DNA from 3 places in the Cerasibacillus sp. genome. Region 3 is predicted to be linked to each of the others. Evidence: riboswitches for the same ligand, from Rfam matches in the RefSeq annotation. Region 3 holds a riboswitch; each other region holds the start of a gene.
What was found. A riboswitch is a leader RNA that binds a small molecule or an ion and turns the genes downstream of it on or off. The one in region 3 is predicted to bind S-adenosylmethionine.

Region 1 (7,811 bases), on a different contig from region 3:
TCGTTTTGCCGCTGCCGTTCTCACCTATTACTCCCGTTATTTTTCCTTGCTCAAACGTCACACGACAATCCGAAAGAGCTTTTCTTGTTAAAAATGATTTAGAGACCTGATTAACTTGAATCATCGTTTTTCGCCTCCTCTTCAATAGTCGTCATCATCTCATGATATGTAAATCCCATTTTCATCATATCGGTAATAAAACGTTGGACAATCTCTTTTTTCATTTCTTCTTTTAATACGTTGATTCGCTCTTCATTTTCAGTAATAAATGTCCCCTGACCGCGTTTAGACTCGACAATCCCATCTCTTTCAAGTTCTTGATAGACACGTTGAATCGTATTTGCATTCACTCCAACTTGTACGGCAAAGTCTCTAACAGACGGTAGTTTATCACCATGTTCATATGTTCCACGAACGATATCTTGGCAAATATGTTCCATTATCTGTTTATAAATAGGTTTATGTCTGTTAAATTCATGATTCATTTTACGATGCCTCTACTTTTCTTTCGAATAAATAGACTGAAATCATATAAAAAATGATAGCTATTCCACCATACAATAACCATTCCCCTATATAAAATATCTTGTTAAAAAAGTCTTCAGCAGATAATGGATTCGATAGAGGGATTTTAATTGCTCCCCATTTTATCATTGTGTTATATAATGACGTATTTTGAAACGCGGTAAATAAGTTTGAACTGCCTATGAGTATGAGGACAATAATGATCAAACTAAACTTACCAATATATGTTCGCCACACTTGATGTAAAGTCCATAATAATATAATGATTGTCGTTATAAATAACGAGATGCTTAAATAACAAAACGCATACATTGATAAATACATATAGTTTAGACTTATTAAATGCAATGACTCTTCAGTTAAAACACTTTTCAAAAGATCAATGAAAATAATGAAATACATAAATAGCATGACGATAAACGTCGCAAAAGTTATTTTAACTATATATAAAGTATGTGCTGATTGAGGATGATGTAAAAAAACAGCTAATTGGTTTGCTTCTAAATTCAAGCTAAATAAGACGATGAGCGGAGGCATTATAAGGCCAAAAGTTAATAATTCTCTACCATCAAACGATAATAACGAATCCATGCTAAATCCATATAAGAGGATAATCATCATGCTGCCAATTAGAATAAACCATTTTAACATATGCCATTCTCTATAAAGCAAAGCTAATTTCAAAAACATCAACTCCTTTACATTTAAGTGTACCAGCTTAATAGTACACTAATTATACCAAACAACGCAAATGTTTTTTGTTTTTATTTAGACATGCTACACTAACATATAGAAATGCATAATAAAGGGGTACAAAAAATGGTTATGGGAGTTATTGACTTTTCACATTTTTTAATGGAGCAAGTAATTGATGAAGGGGAAACTGTTATTGATGCAACTTGCGGAAATGGCCATGATACATTGTATCTAAGTCGATTAGTTGGTGAATCGGGTCGAGTTATTGCCTTTGATATACAAGAATTAGCGATTAATAATACGAGACAATTACTTGAAAAACATTCACGGCAAAATGTAACACTTATTAAAGATAGTCATGCCAATTTCGAGCAATACATAGATGAAGACAAACGTGAAAATTTAGGTGGAGCCATATTTAATCTTGGGTACCTCCCCCGAAGTAATAAACAAATCATAACAAAAAAAGAATCGACAATAGCAGCCATACAATCACTATTACAATTCATTCGACCTGGAGGTATTATCGTTTTAGTCGTTTATCACGGACATGATGGCGGAGAGTTAGAGAAAGAAGGGCTTCTAAACTATGTCACGAAACTCGACCAAAAAGATGTTCATGTTCTAAAATATGGATTTATTAATCAAAAAAATAAACCACCATTTATTATTGCGATTCAAAAGAAAGGAGATAGAAACAGATGATACATTCATATAAAAATCATAAGCCAAAAATTCATGACAGTTCTTTTGTTGCTAAAGACGCAGTGATTATCGGTGATGTTGAAATAGGTGAAGAATCTACCATTTGGTTTAAAACAGTCATTCGCGGTGATGTCGCATCGACGAAAATCGGTAAACGAGTCAGCGTCCAAGATTTAACGATGATTCATCAGAGTCCCAATCTTCCAGTTATTGTAGAAGATGATGTCACTATCGGGCATCAAGTTACCTTACATTCCGGTATTGTTCGAAAAAATGCACTTATCGGAATGGGATCTATTATTTTGGATGGAGCTGAAATCGGGGAGAATGCTTTTATAGGTGCAGGTAGTCTCGTTCCTCCTGGTAAAAAGATTCCTCCATATACGTTGGCATTTGGAAGTCCTGCTAAAGTGATTCGGAAATTAACTGACAAAGATTTGGAGGAGATGAAACGTATTCGAGAATCTTATGTAGAGAAAGGAAAGTACTATCGCGAGTCCACTAATTTAGCAAAAGAAAATAATATATGATTCTTACAAAAAAGGCGGATCACTTTTACACGACCCGCCCTTTTATATGTTTCATTATCATTCAGTGATATTTATACTACATAACAAAAGATTTCAGTTCTTCTATCCTATCTATCTTCTCCCAAGGGAATTGGACATCTGTTCTGCCAAAATGACCATATGCAGCTGTATCTTTAAAAATCGGGCGTTGTAAGTCAAGCATTTGGATGATGCCAGCGGGACGTAAATCAAATATTTCACGAACAGCTTCAACGAGTTTCTCTTCACTGACCTCTCCCGTACCAAATGTATTAACAGAAATAGATACAGGTTCTGCCACACCAATTGCATAAGCAATTTGAACCTCACATGATTTAGCAAGCCCAGCCGCAACAATATTTTTAGCAACATATCTCGCTGCATAAGAAGCTGAACGGTCTACTTTAGTTGCATCTTTTCCACTAAATGCTCCTCCACCGTGTCGCGCATAGCCACCGTAAGTGTCAACAATGATTTTTCTTCCGGTTAAGCCAGCATCTCCTTGTGGACCACCAATAACAAATCGACCAGTCGGGTTGATAAAATATTTCGTTTGTTCATCTAGTAAATGTTCAGGAACAATCGGTCGAATAACATGCTCATGTAAATCACGTTCTATTTGTTCTCTTGTGACTGCTTCATGATGTTGAGTAGATATAACGATTGTATCTACTCGAATAGGTTGGTCATTTTCATCATACTCAATCGTAACTTGGGTTTTTCCATCTGGACGTAAATAATCAACAATTTTTTCTTTACGTACATCAGATAAACGCTTTGCCAATTGATGAGCTAACGAAATAGGTAAAGGCATAAGTTCTTCCGTTTCATCACATGCATACCCAAACATTAAACCTTGGTCTCCCGCTCCGATTAAATCTAAATTTCGGTCTGAATCTTGTCCTTCACGAACTTCTAAAGATTCATCAACTCCACTTGCAATGTCAGGAGATTGTTCATCAATCGCTGTTAAAACAGCACATGTGTCAGCGTCAAATCCATATTTAGCACGTGTATAACCAATTTCACGAATGGTACGTCTGACAACTTGTGGAATATCGACATATGTCTCTGTCGTAATTTCCCCTGCAACGAGAACCATGCCAGTCGTAACAATCGTTTCACAGGCTACTCTTGCGTTGGGATCTTTTTTCAGAATTTCATCTAAAATTGCATCTGATATTTGATCACTAATTTTATCAGGATGGCCTTCTGTTACGGATTCTGACGTAAATAATCGACGGTTTTTCTTCATTGAGATTTATTCTCCCTTTATATAAATGGTACGGAACTCCAATTCTCGCAAAATATCACTATAAATAAGAAAATCCTTTCCTTATAGTGAGGAAAGGATAACGTGGCCTTTCGCTCTTATTGTTCAAGGTCAATGCCCTTGCATCAGGTTAGCACCTTTTCACTATGTGATGGTTGCTGGGTTTCATAGGGCCTGTCCCTCCACCGACTCTGAATAAGAGTATCCGTTCAAAAATATAGTAGCGAAACACCTTGTTTATGTCAACTTTTTTAACATTTAATATAAAGTTTAAATAATCCTTTTAATTAGTATGGACTATTGATTCAAATGTGCTATACTATTATTCAGGTTGAATAATAATTTAAATAAAAATGAACTTAAATTAATAAAAAGGCAGGTAATTAAACGTGAGCATTGTGCAAGAATCAATTCGAAGTCTTTCAGATCTCCCTAATTTACAGGATAATCTTTCTACTCCAAAATTAGTTGAAAAGATCGTATCGCGCAAAGAAGGTATTCTCACTTCAACTGGAGCAGTTCAAGCAACAACTGGTAAATATACAGGGCGTTCACCAAAAGATAAATTCATCGTGAAAGATGACGTTTCAGACAACCTTGTTGAATGGGGCAAAGTTAACAAACCAATTGAAGAAACAACATTTCTAAATCTATTGGAAAAAGTCGTTAACTATTTAGAAAAACAAGATGAAGTATTTGCACTCAATGGATTTGCAGGTGCTGATAAATCATATCAATTACCTATTAAAGTATATAATGAGTACGCATGGCAAAATCTTTTTGCTAAACAACTATTTATTCGTCCAACAACAGAGGAATTAAAAACACATGAACCTGAGTTCACCGTTATTTCTGCACCATCATTTAAAGCAGACCCTGAAGTAGACGGCACTCACTCAGAAGCATTTGTATTGGTTTCATTTAAACATCGTATTGTGTTAATCGGTGGAACTGAATATGCTGGTGAAATTAAAAAGTCCATTTTTTCAGTGATGAACTTCTTACTCCCACAGAAAGACGTTCTATCAATGCACTGTTCAGCAAATGTCGGTAAAGATGGTGATGTTGCTCTATTTTTCGGTTTATCTGGGACTGGAAAAACAACCCTTTCTGCTGACAAAGACCGTCAATTAATCGGTGATGATGAACACGGTTGGAGTCCAGACGGTGTTTTCAATATCGAAGGTGGTTGCTACGCAAAATGTATCAACCTATCCGAAGAAAAAGAGCCAGAGATCTATAATGCCATTCGTTATGGATCTGTGTTAGAAAACGTCGTAGTTGATAAAGAAACACGTGAACCTGATTATGATGATACTACATTTACCGAAAATACGCGAGTCGCATACCCGATTGAACATATAGAAAACATTGCTAAACCAAGTATGGCAGGTCACCCAAAAACAATTATTTTCTTAACAGCTGACGCTTCAGGTGTTCTACCGCCAATCAGTCGCTTAACAAAAGAACAAGCCATGTATCACTTCTTAAGTGGTTACACAAGTAAATTAGCTGGTACTGAAAGAGGAATTACTGAACCAGAAGCAACATTTTCAGCTTGCTTTGGAGAGCCATTCTTACCACTAGCTCCAGTAACATATGCAAAAATGCTTGGAGATAAAATTGATAAACATCAAGCAAAAGTATTCCTTGTTAATACAGGATGGACTGGTGGAAAATATGGTGTTGGAAAACGAATGAATCTTAGCTATACACGTGCAATGGTTCACGCTGCATTAAAAGGTGAACTGAACGATGTCGATACAGTTAAAGATGACATTTTCGGCTTAGACATTCCAACAACAATCATGAACGTTCCAGACGAAGTACTCATCCCGCGTAACACATGGGAAGATAAGGATGCTTATGATCAAACTGCAAAAGAACTAGCCGTTAAATTCCATGAGAACTTCCAAAAATTCGCCCATGTAAGTGATGATATTGTAGAAGCTGGTCCAATATATCGCCCTAATTAATTATGCTTCCTCATCCCAAGAGGATTTTACTATAATATGAAATATGAAAAGAGCTGCCCAAAAAGTCTTTTTGGCTTTTGGGGAGCTCTTTTTTATTTGTGTAATGACTTATCAACAATCCCTTTGTCAAAAAATATCTTTCTAGGCGTTCACACATCTTTTTTCCATGCATAAACTGTTTTGTGACATATCTTGTTAGAAAGGATAATAAAAATGAGACATTTTTTTATGATAGCTGTGCCACTTTTCTTTTTAACTGTACTTTCTTCGTGCCAATCAAATGATCAAGCGCTTACGAAGCTTAACCTCGCAGAAGTCACCCGTTCACTCTTTTATGCTCCACAATATGTGGCAATCGAAAAAGGATTTTTTTCAGATGAAGGACTAGATATTCAATTACAAACGACATGGGGTGGCGATAAAACAATGACAACGCTTCTTTCGGGTGGGGCCGATATTGCTCTTGTCGGTTCGGAAACATCTATTTATGTATACGCACAAAACCCAAAAGACCATGCTGTTAACTTCGCTCAGTTAACGCAAACAGATGGCACCTTTTTAGTCGCAAAAAGTCCGAAACCTCATTTTTCATGGGAAGATCTGAAAGGTGAATCATTTTTAGGTCAACGTAAAGGCGGCATGCCACAAATGGTCGGTGAATTTGTTTTAAAAAAGCATGAGATTGATCCTCATAATGATTTGACATTATTACAAAACATTGATTTTGGAAACATTCCAAGTGCATTTGTATCTGGAGATTCTGAGTATGTACAGCTCTTTGAACCAACGGCAAGCGTATTTGAAAAAGAAGGCAAAGGGCATGTCATTGCCTCGTTTGGTGAAGAATCTGGAAAAGTTCCTTATACCGTTTATATGGCGAAACAAAGCTATTTAAACGAACATCCTGAAATCATTAAACAATTCACGCGTGCGATATATCGTGCACAAAAATGGGTTGAATCACATGAAGCAGAAGAAATTGCTGATATCATTAAACCCTACTTTGAAGATGTTGATTTACAAATCTTAACGACTTCTATTGAACGGTATAAAAACCAAAATTCATTTGCAACAGACCCTATTTTAGCAGAAGATACATGGGAAAATTTAATAGCCATCATGGATGCTGCTAGTGAACTACCAGATGATGCACCCTATGACGCACTCGTCAATACAGACATTGCCGAAGAAGTGATGAAAGAGTAGGAGGGATGGCATGGCATTTTTAAAATTAGAACATGTCTCACACCTTTATTTTACAACCAAGACATACACAAAAGCATTGGATGATATTTCTCTTTCGATTAATCGTGGTGAGTTTGTTTCGATTTTAGGATCAAGTGGTTGTGGTAAATCAACACTTCTGTCAATTATTGCCGGCATCCTAAAGCAAACGAAAGGAAAAGTGCTTTTGAACAATAAACCACTTCAGCAATCAGAACATGCATTAGGCTATATGCTCCAACAAGATTATTTATTTCCTTGGAAAACAATTATTGACAACGTCTTGATTGGATTAAAAGTGCGTAAGATGCTGTCAGAAGACACAAAAAATAAGGCTTTAAAACTACTCGATGAAGTCGGCCTACCTCAGCTTGAAGACACTTATCCAAATGAGTTATCAGGTGGCATGCGCCAGCGTGTTGCTCTTGTTCGAACATTAATGACCAATCCGGAAATTTTACTTCTCGATGAACCTTTCTCAGCATTAGATTATCAAACAAAATTAAAGTTAGAAAATCTCGTCTATCGATTATTAAAACAGTATCGTAAAACAGCGATACTCGTTACTCATGATATTGGTGAAGCCATTTCATTAAGCGATCGAATTATTTTAATGGATACCAATCCAGGCCGAATTTCTACAATAGTCGATGTACCCGATGTTTTACGAGAAAAAATGCCATTTTTGGTAAGGAGACAACCGAGTTACCAACAACTTTTTGATCAAATATGGGAAGTTTTGAACAGAGGGAGTGATGAAAATGGAAGAGGAGGCACGTGATTTAAAACTATTTAAGACATATCAAAAGAATTTATCACGAGAACGAAAATGGACTATCATTTGGCAGCTTATTATATTTATTA
Region 2 (7,811 bases), on a different contig from region 3:
TCTATCCGTTGTTGGTTTACTTGCTATTATGTTTAGTCGTAATAAATGGATTCAAAGTATTTCTTATATCACACTTATAGTACTGACAAGTATTTTTATGACGTTTACATTAACGACATGGTTAGCCTTTCTACTCTATGCGACGGCATTTTTCATGATTTTAATCAATGCGAATTATATTTGGCATGACCATATTAAAAAATTCAAACGTGCGATTCGCATCGCCCGTATTGAATATCGAAAAAAACGCTATCCAATTGGCATTGATTCAACACAAATTGAAAGACGACTTGAAAATGCTATCATTCTTGGTGTAGGCGAAGAATATGGGAAGCAAGTTGGCAAAGACGAGCAGGTTAAACAACTCGATGCAAGTCATCTTCCGCTATTAAGTAATCCTTATATTGCTGGAAGCACATTCGATCTCGTTCTAATTGATTTATACAGCACGGTCGATGCATCATCAAGTTCTTCTAACACAACTTCATCAGTTGGTGGGGGAGGAGCTGGGGCGTTTTAAACGGGATCGTTCTTGTAAGCTATTTTCAAGCTAACTTACTTTGGTTCACCGCGGGAACAATCGGGATATAATGTAGCACTAAGTACCCGTAGCAAGACTATTTTTAACATGTTTGTGAATAATTATATTCTCTTTATCATAGTGATGTAAGGTGTGGTAAAATGTGATTAGATGATAAAGGATGTGGTGGATATGATTGAGGCTCTACTTCACGGACAGGGAACATGGAATCTGCCATTGTTAGGGATTGCGATGATTATGTTAATGTTATTTTGGTGGTTCAGCCGACGGGATTTTACTACGAACAATCCAACTGAAGGACAGTGGCACTTCCACTGGATACAGTCATTATTTTTTGTTGGTGGCATCGTGTTACTCTATCTCATCGTTGGCAGTCCGCTTCTGGTCATTAGCTATTTATCATTTAGTTTTCATATGATTCATATGAGTGTGTTATTTTTTGTTGTTCCACCGTTATTACTTCTTGGTGTTCCGTATCAATTGTATATCGCATTCCGTCGCATTCCTTTGATAGAAAAGATAGCTGAAATCATCACACCGAATCGTGCTCTTATAGCGTTTTCGTTTCTATTTTTACTCTATCATATCCCGATGTTTTTAACGTTTTTATCTACCTATGCACATGGGCAACGGTTATTTATGCTTGTCTTATTTTTTTTATCGTTCCGTATGTGGTGGCCGATTGCTTCACCCAACCGTAAGCGACGTCTAGACCGACAGAAGATGAAACAATACGCGATGAAAAGCGGCATATTTATTATGCCCGCTTGTTTGTTTTTTATTGCAAGTGGCTGGCTAGGCAGTGTACCTAATCCATTTTTTTCACAATTGACGACGCATCTTTGTATCCCACCTAATGGTTATATTCCACCATTATTGCCACCTCCTTTTAATACAAAATACGATCAAGTGTTGGCGGGATTATTGATGTTGGGGTTACACAAGGTCGCATTAACCGTAACATACCGTCTCAGTACGAAATAATTTATTATTTTATTCTCCATAGAAAGGATGCGATCAATAAAAACACAGAGCTACTACATATAAACTAGCTCTGTGTTTTCTATATTAGCCTACAAGTTCAACCAGTTTTCAAAAAACTTCTTAGCATGTTCAAGCCATGGAGCTGTCAGATTATCATTTTTTGGTGGTTGAACTCGTATCCCGTGCTTTTGATCACGTTCATATTCTTTTTGTAATGTATCTTTTTCATATTCGGGATGTGCTGTTAAATAAATATGTCGGTTATCTTTCGATTTGACGAGTGTGATGCCTGCTTCTTTTGATTTGATAAGTATCTCAAGCTGTGCCACTTGATTTATTTCAGCTTCATTTAGGTAGACATAGCGTGAATGGGGCATCAAGAAACCGTTATTTAATCCATTTAGTAAGTCGTGTTTTTCACAGATTGTATGTGGGAAGATGCCAAATATTTTCCTAACTGTCGTCAACTTCTTTAAATCGTGATGGTAATACAAACCAGCGACTGCTGCCCAACAGATATACAGGGTGGAAGCAGCATGTTGATGTGTATAAGAAAATATTTTTGTTAGCTCTTCCCAATAATGTATCTCTGAAAAAGGTATAAATTCAAGTGGTGCACCAGTAATAATGACACGGTCATAGGTTAATTCCTGAATATCGTGGAATGTTTTATATGCTTTGGCCAAATATGCGCTATCGGAATTTTTTGGCTTATGGCTTTTCATGTGTAAAAAGTCAACCGTTACATCAAGTGGCAAGCTCCCAATAAGCGAAAGAAATTGAAACTCCGTATCTATTTTTTTCGGCATTAAATTAACAATTAATAAGCGAATTGTTCGGTTGGAATGTTGATTATTATCTTTAATGCAAATCCCTTGTTGCTTTAATCGTTTAATCGAGCGCAAATGTCGGTTAACATATAACACCACCAATCACCTCATTTTCATTCATTTGCTTGAACTGCTATTTTAAGTGCTTGGTCAATATCTTGTAATAAATCGTCTGCGTCCTCAAGACCGATGGACAGGCGAATCATATCAGGTGTCACACCGGCTTGTCGCTGTTGCTCTTCACTTAATTGGGCATGTGTCGTGCTTGCTGGATGAATGACAAGTGATTTCGCATCCGCAACATTTGCTAGATGAGAAAATAATTGTAAGACTTCGATAAAGCGGCTGCCTTCTTTAACGCCACCTTTAATTCCGAATGTAAAGATTGATCCAGCTCCGTTTGGAAAATAGGTTTGGGCTAAATCATAATATTTGTTTCCTTTTAGATTTGGATAGTTCACCCATGAAACGAGTGGATGTTCATTTAAAAATTGGACAATTTTCTTCGTATTAGCGACATGTTTTTCCACGCGTAAGGAAAGAGTTTCTAACCCTTGTAAAAATAAAAATGAATGAAATGGGCTTAAAGTAGCACCCGTATCCCTTAATAGTTGTACACGTGCTTTCGTAATAAAGGCGGCTGTACCAACATCTTTGGCATATGTCATGCCATGGTAGCTCGAGTCTGGTTCATTAAATTCAGGAAATTTCTCGTTATCAAGCCAGTTAAAATTCCCACCATCGACAATCACACCACCAATCGATGTTCCGTGACCACCGATAAACTTCGTCGCTGAGTGAATGACTATATCAGCTCCGTACTCGATTGGACGGATGAGATATGGCGTGCCAAAGGTGTTATCGATGATTAATGGTATATCGTGTGCATGGGCGATGTCAGCTACTTTTTCAATATCAACAAGATTAATGCCTGGATTCCCAATTGTTTCCAAAAATAAGGCCTTTGTCTTATCGGTAATTGCACACTTAAAATTTTCTGGGTCATCTGGATTGACAAAGGTTGTCGTAATACCGAGCTTAGGTAGGGTGGTCGAAAAAAGATTGTACGTTCCACCATATAATGTGCCTGCTGAAACAATGTTGTCACCTGTACCTGCGATATTAATAATCGCATTTGTTATTGCGGCTGCCCCAGATGCAAGGGCAAGTGCACCGATTCCACCTTCCAAGGCGGCAATTCGTTTTTCAAATACATCGGTTGTCGGGTTCATGATGCGCGTATAAATATTACCTTCTTCTTTTAGTGAAAATAAATTTGCTCCATGCTCGACGCTGTTAAAAACATAAGATGTTGTTTGATAGATGGGTACAGCCCGTGACCCTGTTGTCGGGTCAACCTCCTGACCAGCATGAACTTGTAATGTGTCGAACTTTAATGTTTTGTTACTCATTTGTTTCTCCCCTTATTTTTGATATATAAAAACCCCTTTCATCGTATAGACGAAAGGGGAGTTTATAATAAATTACTCTTCCCTCTCATCTTTCTCATTGGGAGCTCCCCAAGAGTAGGATTTAGCACCGTTTCAGAAGATTACTCTGAAGGTTGCCGAGGTTTCACAGGGCCTAATCCCTCCACCTCTCTCGATAAGAGTTTGTTATTTAATTTTTATTTAAATCCTATGGCTTAAAGATTTTTCTATGACTAAAACAAAAAACCTCTTTCGCTAATAACTGAAAGAGGAGTATCATCTCTTATCTTTCAGCTCTTGCTGCAGGAATTAGCACCTTCATATGAGGTTGCTGGGTTTCATCGGGCCTGTCCCTCCACCACTCTTGATAAGTTTATTTATAAGGTTATATGACATTGTAGTCATAATTCAGATAAATGTCAAGGGTATTTTTTTATTGTTCGTCGTTTCGTTTTGCTTTGTCTTTATCGAACCAACGCTTTTTGGCTTCTTGTTGCAGTTCACGTTCTGTTTGTCTTGCACGTTCAATTTCTTCTTTAACAAGTTCTAAGTCAAGTTGTAATAGTCTGCCACCTTCTAATTCATCATAGGCTAAGTCTTGTAATGTATCACGACTTTCAGCAGTTGCAATGACCATTAGTCCAGTTTTCCCCGGAGAGATCATTGATAGCGTTTGATCAAAGACTGACATCGCATCTCGTACTTCACGGGCATCACCTGAAGCACCAATCATTGTACCAGATACCCATCCTAATAACATGCCAATTGGTCCTCCTAAAATACCAATCAATAAACCGATTAGACTACCACGAGATGTTTTATCTGGTCCGGTCATATCCATGAAATCTTTTATTTGCAGTTTTTCTTCAACACTATTCGTTATGACTGCCATCTGTTCGATTTGAACTTTTTTTGCAACATGTAATTGTTTAAGCTCTGAAAATGCTTGATATGATTTACTGTCTTCTTCAAATGTCATGATGAAAACACGCTTACCCACACGATCACCTCAATTCTTTTATTCACTCTCATCTTATCATAGAAGAATGGAAAAAGAGAATATTTGCTAAATCAGTTTATACATAAAAAACCCTAATCTGTATGTCTCAGATTAGGGTTGTGTGACGAATTTTATTTAACACCAATCATATATTTTTGAATTTTCGGAGCTACTATAAATAATAGGAAACTGAGTGCTACAGCCGTTCCACCAATTAATCCGAAGTAAAAGACTTCAGTTTCAGGCGTATATAGTTTTACGAGCTGAGCGTTAAGCGCTTGTGCTGCAGCGTTTGATAAAAACCAGAGACTCATTGTTTGGGCAGAGAAAGCTGCTGGTGCTAGTTTTGTTGTTGCTGATAATCCAACTGGTGATAAACAGAGTTCCCCAATAACAGCTAATAGAAAACTTAATGTTAACCAGATAGGATGGACAAGTGCCTCTGTTCCATACATGAAAGCTGGCACAATCATGATTATAAATGATAGCCCAGCAAAGAATAGACCAAATGAAAATTTGCGTGTTGTTGATGGTTGACGTTCACCTAATTTAATCCATAAAGTGGCGAATATCGGTGCCAACGTAATAACAAATAGTGGGCTGAGAGATTGGAACCATGACGAATGTAATTGGATACCAAAAATCTCTAACTGTGTTCGTTTATCAGCATATTCTGCTAAAATAATCGCTCCTTGTTCATAGATTGCCCAGAACAAGACAGATGTAATAAATAGTGGAATATAAGCAAGTAGTCGTGATTTTTCCACACTCGTTGTTTTTTCACTGCGATACATGAGGATGAAGTATGCAGTTGGAATAATAATCCCTAAAAGACTAATTAAAATAGTGAAACGATTAATGGTTAATATGTTCGTAGGGATTGTTGCAAAACCTAATCCGACAATAATTAAGAGTCCGATTACAATTCTTTTAATCACTCTAGCCTTTTCATCTGGCTGTAATGGGTTCGGTACTTGAGTTCCAGCAAGAGCTAAGTTTTTCTTTTTTGTAACTACAAAAACTATAAGCCCTAATAACATACCAATTGCTGCCATTCCGAAACCGAGGTGGTAATTATATTTTTGTCCCAACGTTCCGACGATAAATGGCGCAATGAATGCACCCATGTTGATTCCCATATAAAAAATACTAAAACCTGCGTCACGACGATTATCTTCTGGATGGTACATGTCACCAACAATACTTGATACGTTTGGTTTTAAAAGCCCTGTCCCAATAATAATCAGGAACATGGATATAAATAAAGCGGTTACACCTGCCGGTAAAGCTAGTACAATATGTCCCGCCATGATTAGAATTCCACCATAGAAAATCGAGCGCTGTGTGCCGAGTAAGCGGTCTGCTATCCACCCACCTATAATCCCAGACATATACACTAATGATCCATAAACAGCCATAATTGATTTAGCTGTTCCTTCTTCCATGCCGAGACCACCATTTACAACTTCACTGTACATATAGTAGAGCAATAATGCGCGCATACCATAGTATGAGAAGCGTTCCCAGAACTCTGTAAAAAATAGCGTAAATAATCCTTTTGGATGGCCAAAAAAGCCTTTTTGCGGAACACTATTTACGATGGCTTCTCGATCTATTTTACTCATTAACTGTAAACCCCTTTCGTAAATCCGCCCCATTTGTTTTGAATAGTCAGACGAATGCCGTTTTTGTTACCTTTTAAATATAATACATTAAAATTCAAATAGCAAATGAAATTTTTGTCAGTAAAATGCGTATTTTTGTAGGATTCTTGGGTTGGAATGAGTGATTGCCGTTATACCTTAACGGGTTTTTATTAAGTGAGTGGTTGGTGGTGATGGAATGTTTTCTACTCTGTACGAACCCTGTTAAAGATATCAATCGATGGAGATTAGAGCGTTCCACTCCGCACGGCCTCTGTCAAAGATATCAATCGATGCGGAGTAAAGCGTTCCACTCCGCACGGCCTCTGTTAAAGATATCAATCGATGCGGAGTAGAGTGTTCCACTCCGCACGGCCTCTGTTAAAGATATCAATCGATGGAGAGTAGAGTGTTCCACTCCGCGCGGATACTGTTAAAGATATCAATCAATGCAGAGTAGAGTGTTCCACTCCATACGGCCTCTGTTAAAAATAGAAAGACATGAAGAGTAGATCACCAGATAAGAACAGCAAAATAATTAATGTTATGGCCTTATGTCGTAATAAGAGTAAGGCCCATTATGAATGAAGATAAAATGCTTTGATAGTACTTTTCTAATGGTTGTAGGTGACCGAAATATATGACACCACTCATAAATGACATTGGTTGTTATTTTCATACCTGGAAATAGTAGATGGAACTCATACACGTTGCGCAATATCCCTTTTTCTAATGTCTCAGTATATCCGCAGTTATCACATAATAAAAAGCTTTGTCTCTCCCTCGATAAAAACATACAGCACTCCGGGCAGGTGATGCCTTTTCGTAGTTGTTTGAAGTCATAGTCTGGCAGGTTTTCAAAGAAAGTATCAGTTATTTGAATCTCCTTTAAATCCTGAGCTAACCGATGATGCTCTTGTTTGAGCGGGACGTGTGATTTGTTCAGGAATTGGATGAATCGATTTAATTGGCTTCGAAGTAGGATAGGTAGGTTAGGTGGAAGTTGATATAGAGTAAAGTCTCGGTTAATAAAAACGAGATATGATTTTACGGGTATATTGTGACCGAGATTTTTGACGAGCTGGCGTAGTAAGTAATCGCTCTTATTTAATTGATTGAGCGGATTTCGAATTTCTTGCTTAGTTGATTTGACAAACCAATTTCCATTATCAATATAAAATTCACCTTCATAGTTTTTTACTTCGAATGAAAAAATGGTATGAGCATGAATGAGTGTGTGATCAACTTGAAAAAGGGAGTTGTTACTTTGGAGTAGAAGATTGTGGAGAAAAATAGAGTTGGTTGTGAGGTTGTTTTTTATCAAGTGATAGAATTGTTTTTCTCCTTCATATCCTTTTAATAGTCGAATATAATGTTGTTTCT
Region 3 (7,811 bases):
CTAGCCCTGAGAAGTATCGGCTTATTGAATGTCACTCGTCAATATGGAAGAAAAGCATTTCAAGACGAAACACGTATTGCGATGGATATTGAATTAACGAACTGGAAGAAGCATTCGCTCAATAATGATTTAGAAGTCGAACAGCGTTATTCAGAATATATGGGTGTTAAGGTACCCCATATTCAAATCCAATTGCAACCCGGACGTGATGTGGCTGGATTGATTGAAGCAGCTGTGAATAATTGGTATTTAAAGCAACAAGGCTATAGTGCTGCAGAAGAGTTTATGAAACGGATTGAAGAAGATCACTAGGGTTAACACCAAAGTAAAGTCATGCCATTTCCTACTATGAGAGTGTGCATGACTTTTTCTATTCGTATTTTTAACTAAATATAAAGTAGTACCTTGTTATGTGCAGTACCATATGATATATTTTAGTTAATGGTATTATATATGTATAGGTACTGTATAATAGATAGTAGTGAAAGGAGTGTTATAGTGGCATGAATATTCAATTTAAAAAAGGGGTTCTTGAATTATGTGTACTTGTGTTGCTTAATCAGAAAGATCGATACGGATATGAACTTGTTCAGAAAATATCAAATCAGATTTCGATTTCAGAAGGGTCTGTTTATCCTCTATTAAGACGCTTAACGCGCGAGGGATACTTCACAACGTATTTAAAAGAGTCTACAGAGGGGCCACCGCGAAAATACTATAAATTAACAGATGAAGGAAGAGCTTATCTTCACCAATTGCTCAGTGAATGGGAAGAATTCACGAAAGGTGTTAACCAATTAATTAAAGAAGGAGTGAAAAAAGATGACTAAAGAGCAATATTTAAACAGGTTAGAAAAGGCTTTGAAAAATTTGCCAGTTGATGAAAGACAGGAAGTGATGCAAGATTTTACCGAACACTTTGCAATTGGACTTGAAGAAGGAAAGAATGACCAAATGATTATAAAGGATTTAGGTTCCCCTGAGCAAATTGCTAAAGAGATGATTGCTTCTTATCATATTGATCGGGTTGAAACGACTGCATCTGCTAGTAATATACTACGTGCTATCTGGGCGGTTATTGGCTTAAGCTTTTTTAATCTACTCATCGTACTTGCACCATTTGTCACGATCGTAGTGCTTGTTATAAGTGGTTGGATTGTAAGTATTAGTGCAGTTGGTTCGCCATTATTAGTTTTAATTAATCCCATTTTTTATCCAGGTACATTTGAGTGGTTTGACCTTTTCTTTTCATTCATGTTTAGTGGGGTAGGCATTTTAGTTGGAATAGGAATGTATTACGTAACAAAAGCGATTATGTCTGGTTTTGTTCGTTATTTAAAATTTAATGTAAGGTTTGTGAAAGGAGGACTAAACCATGGTTAAAAAATTATCGCTAATTGCTTTACTCCTACTCGTTATTGGGATAGGTGGTAGCATATACACTGGAAAATCACAGTTTAAAGAGGTAGAAAAATTAGAGGATAAAGTAATAAAAGATTCCCAATTTGAAGCGGTCGATATTTATACAGATAATGCTAAAGTGATTATCAAAGCAACAGATGATGAGTATCCTAAGATTGAATTAGAAGGAAATAATAAAAAGTATGATTTAAAAACGGGTGTCTTAAATCATACGTTATCAGTAGATTTGACATCAAGGGGAAAGAAACTTTTTTCATTTGGTATTTTTTCTAAACAATCAATACTCACTGTCCACATCCCACAAAAAACATACGAACAAATACGTATAAAAAGTAATAATGGACGGATTCATGTCAAGGAAATAAAAGGTGTAAAAATAGAAATGCTTTCGGATAATGGAAGGATTCAAGCACGTCAAATTGAAGGTGAAGAGGTAATTGTAAAATCAAATAATGGTCGAATTGAATTAGAAGATATCGCTGCACAAATGATTAAGCCAGAAGCAGATAACGGACGGATTAACATGAAATATATTGAAGGTGAAATCATTGGTAAGTCATATAACGGAAAAATAAATCTTGTTACAAAAGAAATGAATCATCCAATTAACCTATCGAGTGATAATGGAAAAATAGAGATTAAAACAGATAAAAAACCAACCAATGCGATTCTCGATTTAAAAACAGATAATGGAAAAGTAACTGTATTTGGAGAAGAAAATTGGGACACTGTCATTGGAAAGGGCGAGCACCTCATTAAATTAATATCTAAAAACGGTAAAATTTCTATCACACAGTAAATAGGTCATTTAATTAATGTACTCAATGAATTAATATAGAATGATTAGACTAAAAAAGCTCTTCCCGGAAATCCAGAAGAGCTTTTTATGTTTTTTCTATTTATTTTTTTCTTCTATTCGCCGTTTAAATTCATTCTTAATATCATCTAGTAACTGTTGATCTGTCAGTAAGCGGTGGCCAGTTCTTGCTAATGCTTTGGCACCAACGAGAAGGGCTTCATTTCCACGCTCTGATTTGGCTGCTTCACGAAATTCTATGGTGTGACCAATTAAATCGTCGGGGCCAATTTTAATATAGCCATGAACAGTTGGGACTTCATAACTAATATTACCAGCATCTGTCGAACCTTTGCCTTCTCCTCGTTCGGTAACGACCGTTTCACCAAGCGCTTCGAGTTCTTCTTTTAATACATTGTCAAAGGTGTCATTTAAAACAAAATCCTTCACTTCATTTTGGAAACGTTCGACTTTGACTGTTGCACCAGTTGCTAATGCTGCTCCATCCGCTATTGCTCTTACTTTGTTTGCGGCTTCTACTGTTTTCTTCCAAGTTGCCGCACGAATGAAAAAGCGTGCTGATGCATAATCAGGAACAATATTAGGGGCATCACCACCATGTGTAATAATCCCATGTATTCTTACATCAGATGGTAAATGCTCACGTAAAGCATTAATCCCATTAAATAATTGAATGACGGCATCAAGCGCATTAATACCTTGTTCCGGTGCTCCAGATGCATGAGCGGCTTTTCCATAAAAATGGAAATCTAATGGATCAACCGCTAATGATTCACCGGTAATACCTGTTTTTCCAGCTGGATGAAGCATTAATGCAGCATCGATGTCTTTTAGAAAACCATGCTTAACAAAGCTTCCTTTCGCACTGCCATTTGGACCACCTTCTTCAGCAGGTGTACCGAGAACAACGACTTTACCTCCTGTATTCTCAACTACTTCAGCTAAGGCAATCCCAGCAGCTACACTTGTCGTTCCAATAATATTATGACCGCAAGCATGTCCAATGCCTGGAAGTGCATCATATTCAGCAAGAAAGGCAATTGTCGGGCCCTCTTTTTCACTTCCTTTCTCTGCATAAAAAGCTGTTTCATGACCAGCTACCCCTATCGTTACAGTAAACCCAGCATCTTGTAAAAGCTTCGTATGTGTTTCACAAGCAAAGTATTCCTCATTACCGATTTCAGGACGTGCATGGATTACTTGACTCGTTTTAATATATTTATCTTTATGTGTTTCAACAGATGCAATAATCTTTTCCACTTGGCCTTGAACAATACTCATATATAAATCCCCCTTATTTTTTCATGTCTTCAAAGACTTTTTCCAATTGTTCCGATGTTAATTTGACAAGGAAAGCCCCATCATTTGTATCTTTTTTAATCGCTTCTTCAACATCTGCATCTTGATATAATTCTACGAGACGTAAATAGGTTTCATTGTTTTTATCTTCACTACGAACAGCAAGCACGTTAACATATGGATGTGTACTATCATCTGTTACTTCTTCTTTTAAGATTGGATCCTCATTTGGTGAGAAGCCAGCTTGACCAGCTATTCCATTATTAATGATTGAGCCTGCGACATCAGGTAAGACACGTGGTGTTTGTTGGGCTGTCATTGGAATAATCTCCAAGTTTAATGGATTGTCAACGACTTGTGACGGGTCACCAAACATACCGAAATCATCGGCTAATGTAATTAAATCGGCTCCTTCAAGAAGACGAAGTGCCCGCGCTTGATTTGATGGATCATCTGGAATGGCGATTTTATCTCCTTTTTGTAGCTCTGACACGTCTTTGATTTTTTCGGAATATAATCCCATCGGTGCTAACATCGTTGATCCGATGGGTACAATATCTTCGCCACTTTCTTTGACATACTGCCCAAGAAATGCAATATGTTGAAAAGCATTCATATCAAGATCCCCTTGTGCTAACGCATTGTTCGGGAGTGTGTAATCTTGAAATTCGATTAATTCAATTTCAATGTTCTCTTTGGCTGCTTTTTCTTTTAAAATCGGCCAAAGTTCACCATCTGCACCATTAACCCCGATTTTCACTTTCACTTTGTCTCCTGAATCCCCTGCATTGTCATCTCCTGAGCAGGCTACTAAAAATAATACAGCAATCATTGATAAAAAGACTAAAAACTTTCTCATGTTGATACGCTCCCTTTGTTTTTATGTTTTTTTAGTGTGTTTTCCGATAATTAACGTCGCATAACAAGTTTAGATAAAGTGTTTCCAATCCATTGGGCCAACTGAACCATGACAATTAGGATTAAGACAGTAACAAGCATGACTGTCCCGTCAAATCGTTGGTAACCATAAGTCATGGCAATATGACCTAGTCCCCCGCCACCGACAGTTCCTGCTACTGCTGAGAAATCAATCAAACCAACAGAAACAAAGGTTAGCCCTAAAATGAGTGGCCCTAATGCCTCTGGAATTAACACAGTAAATATGATTCGTAATGGACTTGCCCCCATCGCTTGTGCTGCTTCAATCACGCCAGGGTCAATACTAACGAGGTTATTTTCTACGACTCTGGCAATCGTAAAACTAGCTACAATCGTCATTGGAAAAATTGCTGCCACTGTTCCAATCGTCGTCCCGACAACAAGCCGTGTTAACTGTGAAATCGCGACAATGAAAATAATAAACGGGATCGGGCGAATGATATTAATAATGATGTTTAATACTTGAAAAACAAGCTTATTTTCTAAAATATTGTTTTCCCTCGTTACAAATAGTAAGAGTCCAACCGTAATGCCAATAATTGACCCAAAAATGAGTGTCATAACGACCATCGTAATCGTCTGTCCAGTTGCTTCAACGATTTGTGGCCAAAAACTAGACCAATCCACTTTCATCTTTTGTAACCTCCTTGATGTCAACGAGTTCTTCTAATTCTTGTAAGACTTGGTTAATGGCTTCTTTATTTCCAGTAAATGAAATCAATAAATTACCGAATAATTTATCCTGTAATTCTCGAACAGATCCATAAACAATATTGAAATCAACACCATGTTTCCTTGTAACTGTTGATAGAATCGGTTCGTTTGTAATGTCTCCTTTGAAAATTATTCGATATAGAGTTTCTCCACCATTTGACTGCCATTTTTCTAAAATATGTTTCGATGGTAAATCTTGTTGTACAGATTGAACAAAGCGCTTTGTCGTAGGATGCTTCGGATTAGTAAAGGTCTCAAACACATCCCCTGTTTCAATCACTTCCCCCTTCTCCATCACCGCTACTTTATTACAAATTTGCTGAATAACGTTCATTTCATGTGTAATGAGTAAAATCGTGATTCCAAGGTCGCGGTTAACGTTTTTTAATAATTTTAAAATGTCAGCGGTCGTATCGGGATCAAGTGCTGATGTCGCCTCATCACAAATGAGTATATCCGGTGAATTAGCGAGAGCACGTGCAATGCCGACACGCTGCTTTTGTCCCCCTGATAATTGATCTGGAAAGTCTTTCGCTTTATCTTCTAGTCCGACAAAACGGAGTAGTTCCATCACGCGTTTTTCGCGCTCCTGTTTTGGCGTACCCACTAGCTTCAATGGATAAGCCACATTCCCAGCAACTGTCCGTGCATTGAACAAATTAAAGTTTTGAAAGATCATACCGATATTTTGCCGGCGTTGTCGTAATTCTCTTTGCGATAACTTCGAAATATCAACCCCTTGAATATGGACAGATCCAGAAGACGGACGCTCTAACATATTAACGAGCCGTAATAACGTACTCTTTCCTGCTCCACTGAATCCGATAATGCCGAAGATATCACCTTCTTCAACGGTCAGTGATACATCGTTTACGGCATGTACTTTCCGTTTACCAGATGTAAATGTCTTAGATACATTTCTAAACTCAATCATCAACAGGTCCCCCTTACGTTCATTCATGTTGTTAATTAAAAATCCCCCTTTTCTTATCAAGTAAGAAAAGAGGGATTCTAGTAAAAGAATCATTCTTCTCATCTTTCAAATACGAACGTATTTGCAGGAATTGGCACAGTTTTCTTAAATAGAATCTGCTGCCGAGATGTCATCGGGCCTGTCCCTCAATCTCTCTTGATAAGAAATGATCAAGTATTTAATTTTATAAAAAGATTTATATGCTAGTCTAAGCCGAAAAGAATAGAAAGTCAAGGTCTTTTGTAAAATAAAATGATTGAGACAAGTCAATTAAATAAAAAGAGGAGGAAAAGCCTCCTCTTAAAACTTATTTATCTAAATTCACCCATACAGATTTAACTTCCGTATAGTTATCTAAAGCGTAACTACCCATTTCACGTCCGATTCCAGATTGTTTGTATCCACCAAATGGTGCCGCAGCATCAAAAGCAGTATATGTGTTAATCCAGACTGTCCCGGCCTTTAAGTTGTGTGCTAGGTAATGGGCATCGCGTAAATTCTCTGTCCAAATTCCTGCAGCTAAACCGAAATCTGAGTCATTCGCTTTAACAACTAAATCGTCCATATTATCAAAAGGAATAGCAGCTACAACCGGTCCAAATATTTCCTCTTGGGCTATCGTCATTTTATTATCAACGTTAGCGAAAATTGTTGGTGCAACGAAATAACCATTTTCAAATGGGATATGCCCACCAGTTACTAACTCTGCTCCTTCTTGGAGTCCTTTTTCAATATAGTCTGTGACTGTTTTTTGTTGTTGTGCAGAAATTAATGGTCCCATTGTCGTTTCTTTATCTAAACCATTACCTTGCTTAATTTGTTTGGCATGGTTTTCTAATTCAGCTAAGACATTGTCGTACATATCTTTTTGAATGAAAATACGGCTTCCTGCACTACATACTTGTCCTTGGTTGAACATAATACCTTGAAGAGCACCAGGGATTGCTTTTGATAAATCAGCATCAGGTAGAATAATATTTGGTGATTTTCCACCTAATTCCAGTGTGACACGTTTCATTGTGTCTGCTGCTGATTTCATAATGGATTTACCAACAGGTGTTGATCCCGTAAAGGCAATCTTATTCACTTGTGGATGATCAACAAGTGCTTGTCCAACAGAACGTCCACTACCAGGAAGAATATTAATGACCCCATCAGGGAAGCCTGCTTCTCTTGCCAATTTTGCTAAATATAAGACAGATAGTGGTGTATTCATCGCCGGTTTCATAACAACTGTACATCCTGTAGCAAGTGATGCACCAAGTTTCCATGCTGCCATCATTAGTGGGAAGTTCCAAGGAATAATAGACCCAATAACTCCAACTGGCTCATGCCGAGTATAGTTAAAATAATTCCCTTGTACAGGAATGGTTTGACCGACAATTTTAGTCGCCCATCCTGCATAATAACGGAAATGTTCAATGGATAGAGGAACATCCGCATTCATTGTTTCGCGAATTGGTTTTCCGTTATCTAGTGTTTCTAGTTGGGCGAGCTCAAGTTTATGCTCTTCCATTAAGTCAGCGAGTTTATAAATAATGCGACTTCTTTCGGCCGTCCCCATCGTTGACCAGGGACCGTTGTCGAAAGCTTCCCTTGCTGCCTTAACCGCTAGATCAACGTCTTCTGTACCTGCTTCAGCCACTT

Region 1: it holds a riboswitch for S-adenosylmethionine, as region 3 does, so the genes downstream of both, metK (methionine adenosyltransferase) here and VIG73_RS00505 (methionine ABC transporter ATP-binding protein) in region 3, are expected to answer to the same signal.
Region 2: it holds a riboswitch for S-adenosylmethionine, as region 3 does, so the genes downstream of both, VIG73_RS03150 (O-acetylhomoserine aminocarboxypropyltransferase/cysteine synthase family protein) here and VIG73_RS00505 (methionine ABC transporter ATP-binding protein) in region 3, are expected to answer to the same signal.

What each region holds. Positions count from the first base shown of each region.
Region 1 is NZ_DATBTY010000073.1:266,017-273,827, reverse strand. It holds gene VIG73_RS13335 (ABC transporter ATP-binding protein) at 1-124, opposite strand, end outside; gene VIG73_RS13330 (GntR family transcriptional regulator) at 111-485, opposite strand; gene VIG73_RS13325 (hypothetical protein) at 487-1,209, opposite strand; gene VIG73_RS13320 (class I SAM-dependent methyltransferase) at 1,345-1,926, shown strand; gene VIG73_RS13315 (gamma carbonic anhydrase family protein) at 1,923-2,456, shown strand; gene metK (methionine adenosyltransferase) at 2,533-3,729, opposite strand; SAM riboswitch class I at 3,843-3,949, opposite strand; gene pckA (phosphoenolpyruvate carboxykinase (ATP)) at 4,137-5,723, shown strand; gene VIG73_RS13300 (ABC transporter substrate-binding protein) at 5,937-6,929, shown strand; gene VIG73_RS13295 (ABC transporter ATP-binding protein) at 6,940-7,728, shown strand; gene VIG73_RS13290 (ABC transporter permease) at 7,709-7,811, shown strand, end outside.
Region 2 is NZ_DATBTY010000018.1:64,211-72,021, reverse strand. It holds gene VIG73_RS03165 (DUF2207 domain-containing protein) at 1-520, shown strand, start outside; gene VIG73_RS03160 (cytochrome c oxidase assembly protein) at 713-1,525, shown strand; gene VIG73_RS03155 (homoserine O-acetyltransferase/O-succinyltransferase family protein) at 1,615-2,454, opposite strand; gene VIG73_RS03150 (O-acetylhomoserine aminocarboxypropyltransferase/cysteine synthase family protein) at 2,469-3,767, opposite strand; SAM riboswitch class I at 3,850-3,967, opposite strand; SAM riboswitch class I at 4,066-4,159, opposite strand; gene VIG73_RS03145 (DUF1269 domain-containing protein) at 4,219-4,785, opposite strand; gene VIG73_RS03140 (peptide MFS transporter) at 4,917-6,410, opposite strand; gene VIG73_RS03135 (nuclease-related domain-containing protein) at 6,973-7,811, opposite strand, start outside.
Region 3 is NZ_DATBTY010000003.1:66,027-73,837, reverse strand. It holds gene hprK (HPr(Ser) kinase/phosphatase) at 1-312, shown strand, start outside; gene VIG73_RS00535 (PadR family transcriptional regulator) at 504-830, shown strand; gene VIG73_RS00530 (HAAS signaling domain-containing protein) at 823-1,383, shown strand; gene VIG73_RS00525 (DUF4097 family beta strand repeat-containing protein) at 1,376-2,221, shown strand; gene VIG73_RS00520 (M20 family metallopeptidase) at 2,318-3,520, opposite strand; gene VIG73_RS00515 (MetQ/NlpA family ABC transporter substrate-binding protein) at 3,534-4,397, opposite strand; gene VIG73_RS00510 (methionine ABC transporter permease) at 4,448-5,110, opposite strand; gene VIG73_RS00505 (methionine ABC transporter ATP-binding protein) at 5,091-6,125, opposite strand; SAM riboswitch class I at 6,221-6,330, opposite strand; gene VIG73_RS00500 (aldehyde dehydrogenase family protein) at 6,472-7,811, opposite strand, start outside.